DNA from 4 places in the Enterobacter cloacae complex sp. HYC042_NIDB genome. Region 3 is predicted to be linked to each of the others. Evidence: predicted binding sites of a transcription regulator. Region 3 holds the regulator's gene; each other region holds the start of a gene.
The links. The regulator LexA, encoded in region 3, represses DNA repair genes until DNA is damaged. The targets are predictions, from matches to a motif close to TNCTGTATGTACATACAGNA.
Positions count from the first base shown of each region.

Region 1: a site for LexA is predicted at 1,062-1,081, ahead of rmuC (DNA recombination protein RmuC). Genes of this name have one in related genera too.
Region 2: a site for LexA is predicted at 1,308-1,327, ahead of sbmC (DNA gyrase inhibitor SbmC). Genes of this name have one in related genera too.
Region 4: a site for LexA is predicted at 1,178-1,197, ahead of dinB (DNA polymerase IV). Genes of this name have one in related genera too.

Region 1 covers NZ_CP109650.1:4,681,710-4,683,913, forward strand. The annotation lists gene rmuC (DNA recombination protein RmuC) at 1-1,018, opposite strand, end outside; gene udp (uridine phosphorylase) at 1,158-1,919, opposite strand; gene OKF39_RS22430 (dienelactone hydrolase family protein) at 2,175-2,204, shown strand, end outside.
Region 2 covers NZ_CP109650.1:3,211,590-3,213,793, forward strand. The annotation lists gene OKF39_RS15450 (FUSC family protein) at 1-726, opposite strand, end outside; gene sbmC (DNA gyrase inhibitor SbmC) at 819-1,292, opposite strand; gene dacD (serine-type D-Ala-D-Ala carboxypeptidase DacD) at 1,412-2,204, opposite strand, start outside.
Region 3 covers NZ_CP109650.1:510,000-512,203, forward strand. The annotation lists gene plsB (glycerol-3-phosphate 1-O-acyltransferase PlsB) at 1-208, opposite strand, end outside; gene OKF39_RS02405 (diacylglycerol kinase) at 363-731, shown strand; gene lexA (transcriptional repressor LexA) at 840-1,448, shown strand; gene dinF (MATE family efflux transporter DinF) at 1,512-2,204, shown strand, end outside.
Region 4 covers NZ_CP109650.1:1,170,235-1,172,438, forward strand. The annotation lists gene nqrM ((Na+)-NQR maturation NqrM) at 1-157, shown strand, start outside; gene OKF39_RS05530 (glycerophosphodiester phosphodiesterase family protein) at 188-1,051, opposite strand; gene dinB (DNA polymerase IV) at 1,210-2,204, shown strand, end outside.

The DNA of each region.
Region 1 (2,204 bases), 550 kb from region 3:
TGTTATTTTTCAGCGCTTCGGTGATCAGCTCGGGCTGTCTGTCGAGCGCCAGCAAAAACGCGGGTTCGACCGGGATAAACATCAGCACGTAGTCCAGCGAGCGCAGCCCCGGCAGCTGCTGATAATCTTTTCTGCCCAGCAGGCGAATATGGTTACGCACGGAGGCAATGTGCTCCTGCAGCGCCGATTCGCGCGTATAGTCATCTTCAGCGTTGAAGTAGCGCTCATAGGCCACCAGCGTCATTTTGGCGTCAATGACCACATCTTTGCCCTGCGGCAGACGCACAATCACATCCGGCTGCATTCGCGAGCGGGCATCGTTTTCGATACTCACCTGCGTTTCGTATTCATACCCTTCCCGCAGGCCAGAGGCCTCCAGCACGCGGGTGAGCACCACTTCCCCCCAGTTACCCTGGGTTTTGTTATCGCCTTTCAGCGCCCGCGTCAGGTTGACCGCCTCCTGCGCCATCTGGGCATTCAGCTGTTGAAGATTGCGGATCTCATGCGCCAGCGTGTGGCGTTCGCGGGCTTCCTGACCAAAGCTGTCCTGTACCTGACGGCGAAAGCCGTCCAGCTGTTCGCGCAGCGGCGTCAGCAGGCTGTTCAGGCTCTGGCGATTTTGCTCATCAACGCGGCGGTTGCTGTGCTCGAAAATGCGGTTGGCGAGGTTCTCGAACTGCTCGCTGAGGCGCTGCTCGCTGTTGATCATCTGGCGGATTTTGTCTTCGGCATGCAGCTGGGTGGATTCAAGGCGGGTAGTCACTTCGCGGAGATCGGCCTCCAGCGAGGTGTTGATGTCGCGCAGATTACGCAGTTCGTTATTGAGCAGTTCACACTCGTCGCGCCAGTGGTCGGTCAGCGCAAGCTGTTGTTTTGCGGCGCTTAAATCGGCGACGATCTCTTCGCGTTCAGCCAGTTGCTCGGCCTTCTGCTGTGCATGCTGATAGCTGGATATCAGCCAGCCTATCGCCACGCCAGCCAGCGCAATTACCGCATAAATCAGGATTGAGATATCCACAACGCCCCCTGCATCAACGTATTACCCGCACAAAATAAGATTGTGCTGTATAAACGTCCAGTTTGAAAGGGTTTTCCTGCGAGGCGCTACGCAAAAAATAAAGGCCGAACGCGTCGGCCTTTTATCTCAGAGAGGAGGACTAGATCAGGCGGCGAGCCGCTTCAACCACGATTTTCACCGCGTGACTTTCTGTCTGCTTCATGGTTTCGGCGTTCGGGATCTCCTGCTGGGTGCGGTTGACGATAACGCCCGCCACCATACCGGCACGCAGACCCTGGCTTGCGCACATGGTCAGCAGCGTTGCGGATTCCATCTCGTAGTTCATCACGCCCATGGACTGCCACTCTTCCATTGAGCCTTTGAAGCGGCTCACTACGCGGCCTGAGAAGGTGTCGTAACGCTCCTGGCCCGGATAGAAGGTATCAGAAGAGGCAGTTACGCCCACGTGAGTGGTTGCGCCCACGGATTTCGCCGCTTCAACCAGCGCGGTGGTGCACTCGAAGTCAGCCACTGCCGGGAATTCCATCGGTGCAAAGTGCAGGCTTGCGCCGTCCAGACGCACGGATGCGGTCGTCACCAGCACGTCGCCGACGTTAATGTGCGGCTGAATCGCGCCGGTGGTGCCGATACGCAGGAAAGTACGAATGCCCAGCTGCGCCAGCTCTTCCACGGCGATAGAGGTAGACGGGCCACCGATACCGGTAGAGCACACAATCACCGCTTTGCCATCCAGCTCTGCGCGCCAGGTGGTGAATTCACGATGGGCAGCCAGCTTGACCGGCTTATCCATCAGCGCGGCGATCTTTTCCACACGCTCTGGGTCGCCAGGGACGATAGCGAGCGTAGCCCCTTGTAAATCGTTTTTAGTGAGGCCGAGATGAAAAACATCAGACTTAGACATAGGTGACTCCTCTGTGGGTCGGTTAGTCAGAAGAAGTAAAACGGTACTTTACAGAAGCGGTAAGCATAATTTCGTGACGCATCTCACCATGAATGAAAATGATTGCATTGAATTTCCATCAAAAAGTGATTCACATCACATTAACAAGTTATATCGTCGGGTGCTGCACAAAAGATAGACCGTTTAAGGCACTGTGAGTTGTTAACCTGGTGTCTATATTTACCTTTGCGCTAACTCATTGGTACGGAGAATGCCATGACTGAAAAAACCGGATTTGCACCTGCT
Region 2 (2,204 bases), 2.0 Mb from region 3:
CACCAGATTGCGGCTGACCGTCTGGATAGCTTCGAAAATCGCTTTCTGAATATGGGTCTCTTTACTGGCTGGTACTATCAGGCCGCGCATTTTGACCACGTCGTTGAGGATGGTTTGCAGATGCTTTTCCAGCCGGGGACGTTCAACCAGATTCGGTGAAAACCCCGCCTGGTAGACGCGGTTAAACGCCGTGACGTAGTTAGCCATCTGGATACGCCAGTGCAGAAAAGCCCGCTGCGGCCAGATGCCGGTAAACAGCATGGCGAGCAGCGAGCCCAGAATAACATCCCCGCTTCGCCACATTGCCGTGGTCATATCCCCTGCTGGCGCGCCGACCACGACCGCGAGAGTGATACCAATCAGCAGCGCCTGATAAGGCCGTTTGCCCAGCGCCAGCCAGCCGCACAGGAACATGGCGGCACCGCACCATGCCAGCATCACTGGAAATGAGATGAGCTCAAGCTTCAGGGCAATCAGCCCCAGGGCAGAGCCAAGCACGGTACCACCTATTCGCTCGAAGGCGCGCGGGACAACGTTTCCCCAAAATGAGATTGGCCCCATCACCACCACCAGCGTGATCAGCGGCCACGTTCCTTCCGGTATATCCAGCAACCTGACCAGTACAAAGGTCAACACGAACGCCAGCGCGATGCGACACCCGTGCACCACGCGGTAATGTTTATATAAGCGAATTTCAAAAGGGGTTAATGATTTGTCGGGACGCACACCCGCTCTCCAGCAACACGGCAAATCACAATTGTACTGTGTTTTCAGCCGGGCGGATCGCTCCCGGCTGAAAAACCCTTCATTAAGCAGGCTTAAACCGTTTTGTGCTCTACCGCGATAAACATTTCAATATCCCAGTAGCCGTCCGCGTTGCCATCATTGAGATAGCGCTCAAAGCAGGGCTTAAGCGCCATCTGGTATTTATTATCCTGCAGCAGGGAATTAAAGAACTGATACCACGGGGTTGCAAAGTCGTAGTTTTCCACGCGCGCCGTCGCCACGGCATAATCACCGGCCGCGATTTCCGTCATCATCACCCCTTCGCTGTTTTCCGGGATGACGAAATCATCCGGTACGGTAACGGCCGTATCGCAGCGCAGTTTTTCTGCCGGAACCTCATCGGGGTTATCGTAATAGACCGCCACCCACTCCAGCGGCTCAATGTGACGCCCGTCTACCCACATGACCAGCTGTTCAAAGCCCTGCTTGACCGTTTTTTCCCACGGCCCAACAAGATGAAAACCCGCAATCTTACGTTTCTGTTGCTGCTTGATGCTGTAGTCCATGCTGCCTCCGATTAGCACTGTATATTTATACACTGTAAAGCAGGATTTCTATTATCGGCAAACGAGGAGTGTTTATTATGTGAGCAGACTCGCAACCCTGCCAGTCTGCCCATCAGCGGTTAAAGCGTGTGGTGAAGATAATCGCTCAGGCGTGAGAATACGCCTCCCTTATCAACGGCTTCCAGAGTGACCAGAGGCCAGTGCGCCACGACCTTGTCGCGGTCATAGAGCTGGATCTCCCCGACCCGCTGATGCGCGGCAATCGGTGCTTCCAGCTCTTTTTTATCCAGCACGTATTTGGCTTTGATGTTCGGTACTTCCGCTTTCGGCAGGGCCAGCCAGAAGTCCTGGTCGGTGCCCAGTTTCACCTGTTCTTTATCGCCGTACCAGATACGCTCTGTTCCGACTTTTTTACCGTTATGCAGGATCTGCACCGTATCGAAGTTCTGTTGTCCCCAGTGCAGTAGCTTACGCGCCTGGTCCTCGCGCCCTTTCGGGCTGTCCGCGCCCATCACCACCGCAATCAAACGACGCTGACCGTCCACCGCGGAGGCAATAAGGTTAAAGCCTGCTCCTGAGGTATGCCCCGTTTTCAGGCCGTCCACGTTCATGGTTTTATCCCACAGCAGGCCGTTACGGTTTTGCTGGGTGATGCCGTTCCAGGTGAGACTCTTTTCGCTGTACATATGATAAAACTCTGGCTCACCGTGAATGATGGCCCGGGAGAGCACGGCCAGGTCATAGGCCGAGCTGTGCTGGCCCGGCGCGTCCAGACCGTGGACGGTTTCAAAGTGCGTATCACGCAGGTTCAGCTTCTGCACGTAGTCGTTCATCATCTTCACAAACTGCGGCTGCCCGCCCGCCACGTGATCGGCCAGCGCCACGCAGGCATCGTTGCCGGAATCGACAATC
Region 3 (2,204 bases):
CAAGCGGATCGGGTAAATCATGCGCCAGACACTGGGCACGGAGCGTTAGCAGGTCTGCCTTAGAGTTATAAGGCAAAACGTACATAATAGGGCGCGACGTATCGAGCCCCAGTTCCAGCGCGGGTTCTGCTGGGATAGACTTGCTTTTTACCAGTATGCTTAATGGTAAATTAAGTAATTTGTAGTAAATTCGTGGCCAGCCGGACATAAACGATGTAAAGCCTCTGGTTAATAATGCAATTGCGGCGCAAGGATAACAGAAAGCGCGCAAAATTTCTGTTGTTACCCGTCATACTTCAGGCGGCAGCGAAACGCGCTGCAGCTCCTGTTACTGACGCTCTTTTTTAAAAAAGGTTCTTTTAATGGCCAATAATACCACTGGGTTGACGCGTATCATCAAAGCCGCCGGCTATTCATGGAAAGGTTTCCGTGCCGCGTGGGGCAATGAAGCTGCTTTTCGCCAGGAAGGTGTCGCCGCTATCGTCGCGGTTATCATCGCCTGTTTCCTTGATGTAGATGCCATTACCCGCGTGCTTCTCATCGGTTCCGTACTTCTGGTGATGATAGTGGAAATTCTCAATAGCGCTATTGAGGCCGTGGTCGATCGAATCGGTTCTGAATTTCACGAGCTCTCTGGCCGTGCGAAAGATATGGGCTCCGCCGCTGTCCTGCTGGCGATTATCACCGCAGCCATTACCTGGGGCACGCTGCTTTGGTCACATTTCCGATGATGCTCGAGGAATAATTAAGTCCCTGGTTTTTTGTGCAGTTTTTGGTTCCAAAATCGCCTTTGACTGTATATACTCACAGCATAACTGTATATACACCCAGGGGGCGGAATGAAAGCATTAACGACCAGGCAGCAAGAGGTGTTTGATCTCATTCGGGATCATATCGGCCAGACGGGTATGCCACCCACGCGTGCGGAAATCGCGCAGCGTCTGGGTTTCCGTTCTCCGAATGCTGCCGAGGAACACCTGAAAGCGCTGGCGCGTAAGGGTGTGATTGAGATTGTGTCAGGCGCGTCGCGTGGTATCCGCCTGCTGGTGGAAGAAGAGACGGGCATTCCGCTGATAGGCCGCGTTGCCGCAGGTGAACCGCTGCTGGCACAACAGCATATTGAAGGTCACTACCAGGTCGATCCTGGTATGTTCAAGCCGAGCGCTGATTTTCTGCTGCGCGTTAGCGGGATGTCGATGAAAGACATCGGCATTCTTGATGGCGACCTTCTGGCCGTTCACAAAACGCAGGATGTGCGAAACGGCCAGGTGGTGGTTGCGCGCATTGATGATGAAGTGACCGTTAAGCGCCTGAAAAAACAGGGTAACACCGTTCAGTTGTTGCCCGAAAACAACGAGTTCACCCCGATTGTGGTCGACCTGCGCGAACAGAGCTTCTCTATTGAAGGTCTGGCTGTTGGCGTGATTCGTAACGGCGAATGGCTGTAATCTCTTCCTGACAGGCTACGCTTCCGCTGTAGCCTGCTTCATTTACCCTTCCCGGTATCTCTCATGTCACTGCTGACGGCATCTGATAAGGCATTGTGGCGTCTTGCCCTGCCGATGATTTTCTCCAATATCACCGTGCCCTTGCTGGGTCTGGTCGATACGGCCGTTATTGGTCATCTCGATTCCCCTGTTTATCTTGGCGGCGTGGCGATTGGCGCGACGGCAACCAGCTTTCTGTTTATGCTGCTGCTCTTTTTGCGTATGAGTACTACCGGGCTCACGGCACAGGCGTATGGTGCGAAAGATCCGTTACGTCTGGCGCGTGCGCTGGTGCAGCCGCTGATCCTGGCGCTTGGCGCGGGGGTACTCATTGTTTTACTGCGCACGCCCCTGATAGACCTTGCGCTCCATGTTGTTGGTGGCAGCGAGGCGGTACTGGAGCAGGCGCGTCGCTTCCTGGAAATCCGCTGGCTCAGCGCGCCCGCTTCGCTGGCAAACCTGGTTCTGCTGGGTTGGTTACTGGGTGTGCAATACGCCCGTGCGCCAGTGATTTTGCTGGTCGTGGGAAACCTTCTCAACATTGTGCTCGATCTCTGGCTGGTGATGGGCCTGCATATGGACGTGCGCGGTGCGGCACTGGCGACGGCGATTGCCGAATACGGAACCTTACTCATTGGGCTGTGGATGGTCTGGCGCGTGATGGCCCTGCGCGGGATATCCCTCGTAATGCTGAAAACCGCATGGCGCGGCAATATC
Region 4 (2,204 bases), 660 kb from region 3:
GTTCGGTATGTCTTTAGGCTGGATCATCAAGCGTAAAAGCATTCAGGGCAGCTGTGGAGGTATCTCTTCCATCGGAATGGAAAAGGTGTGCGACTGCCCCGAACCGTGCGATGCGCGTAAAAAGCGCATGGCCCGGGACCAGCAGAGGATCATCTAGGAAAAGGCCGCTTCGTGCGGCCTTTATCATTTATTTTGCCCAGCTTTTGGCTTTGGCTGGTGAGTCTACAAGAACCCCTTCGGCACCCAGTGTTTTCGCCTTCTGGTAATCCTCTTCAGAGTTCACGCCGATAAAAATCAGATGGGCATTGCCCTGAGAGCGGAAGCAGTCAACGGCCTCTTTGTCCCACGTTAATGTTGCAGGAGAGACACCTTCGCCTAAGGTGAATTTCTCGACCACTTCTACTTTTCGGTTTAACTCAAGCCCATACCAGTAATCGTCCATTTTTTGTGAAGGAGGCAGACATTCATGGCTCAACGAAATCGTGGCCAGACGCGTACGGGTTTCGCTGCGCGTGACAAAGCGGGGGATTTCGACAGGCAATGCTTTCATATAGCGATCTTCGGTTGAATAAACGCGAACGCGATTCAGGCTGTTGGTCTCTTTCAATACGTTAAGCAGCGCGTTGCCCATGGTCGACGGATCGGCATCCGGCGATTTGATGTCAATGAAAAAACGCGTATCTGGCCAGGCGCTCAGCACCGACTTCAGCGTCGGTATCGGGGAATTAAGCAGGTTTTCCGGCAGGTCCTTATCTTTCCACTTCACGCTGGCATCCGCCTTTGCCAGTTCTTCAGCGGTATACTGTGACACCTTTCCCTGCAGATTGGTTATCGCTTTCAGATCGGCAGGTCGATAGAGAACCGGTACGCCATCCCGACTTAACTGCACGGTTATCCAGACGATATCTGCTTTGTTTTCGAGTGCGAGCTTAATGGCTGGCAGGGTATTTTCAGGTGCATCGGCAGTCCCGCCCCGGTGGGCAACGATCGCAGGGCTAGCAGATGCAGCACTCGCCAGAAACAGTAACGAAATCGGGAGAATTTTCTTCATGAATAATTACGCTCCATTGATTTTATAAATGTATGTATATAAAGGCTTTATTACGAATTTTTGTAACACGTTTATATGACAACCGTGAGTAAGGAAAATAGCTGACGCATTTTTTGCCTTTTGTTATACTGTATATAAATACATGTGTGGTATGACCGATGCGCAAAATAATCCATGTCGATATGGACTGCTTTTTTGCCGCAGTGGAGATGCGTGACAATCCGGCGCTGCGGGATATTCCCATCGCCATTGGCGGCAGCCGCGTTCAGCGCGGTGTGATCAGCACCGCCAACTATCCTGCACGCAAATTTGGCGTGCGCAGCGCCATGCCGACGGCGATGGCGCTGAAACTGTGTCCGCACCTTACTCTTTTGCCCGGGCGCTTTGACGCCTATAAAGAAGCCTCAAACCATATACGCGAAATCTTCTCCCGCTACACCTCACTGATTGAACCGCTTTCGCTGGACGAAGCCTATCTGGACGTCACCGACAGCCTGCACTGTCACGGCTCCGCTACCCTGATGGCGCAGGAGATCCGCCAGACCATTTTCAACGAGCTGAATCTCACCGCGTCGGCAGGCGTCGCGCCGGTAAAATTTCTCGCCAAAATTGCTTCCGATTTAAATAAACCCAACGGCCAGTACGTCATCACCCCTGAAGAGGTCCCGGCGTTTTTAAAAACGCTGCCGCTTGGCAAAATCCCCGGCGTAGGCAAAGTCTCCGCCGCGAAGCTGGAAAGTATGGGGTTACGCACCTGCGAAGACGTGCAGCGAAGCGACCTGGCTATGCTGCTCAAGCGCTTTGGGAAGTTTGGCCGCGTGCTGTGGGAGCGCAGTCAGGGCATTGACGATCGTGATGTAAACAACGAACGGCTTCGTAAATCGGTCGGGGTTGAGCGCACGCTGAGCGAAGACATCCATGACTGGTCGGAATGCGAAACCATTATTACGGAACAGCTCTATCCAGAGCTGGAGCGACGCCTGATCAAAGTAAAGCCTGATTTACTGATTGCCCGACAGGGCATCAAGCTGAAATTTAACGACTTTCAGCAGACGACGCAGGAGCACGTCTGGCCGCGCCTGAACAAAGAAGATCTTATCGCAACAGCGAAAAAGGCGTGGGAAGAACGACGAGGCGGACGAGGGGTGAGGCT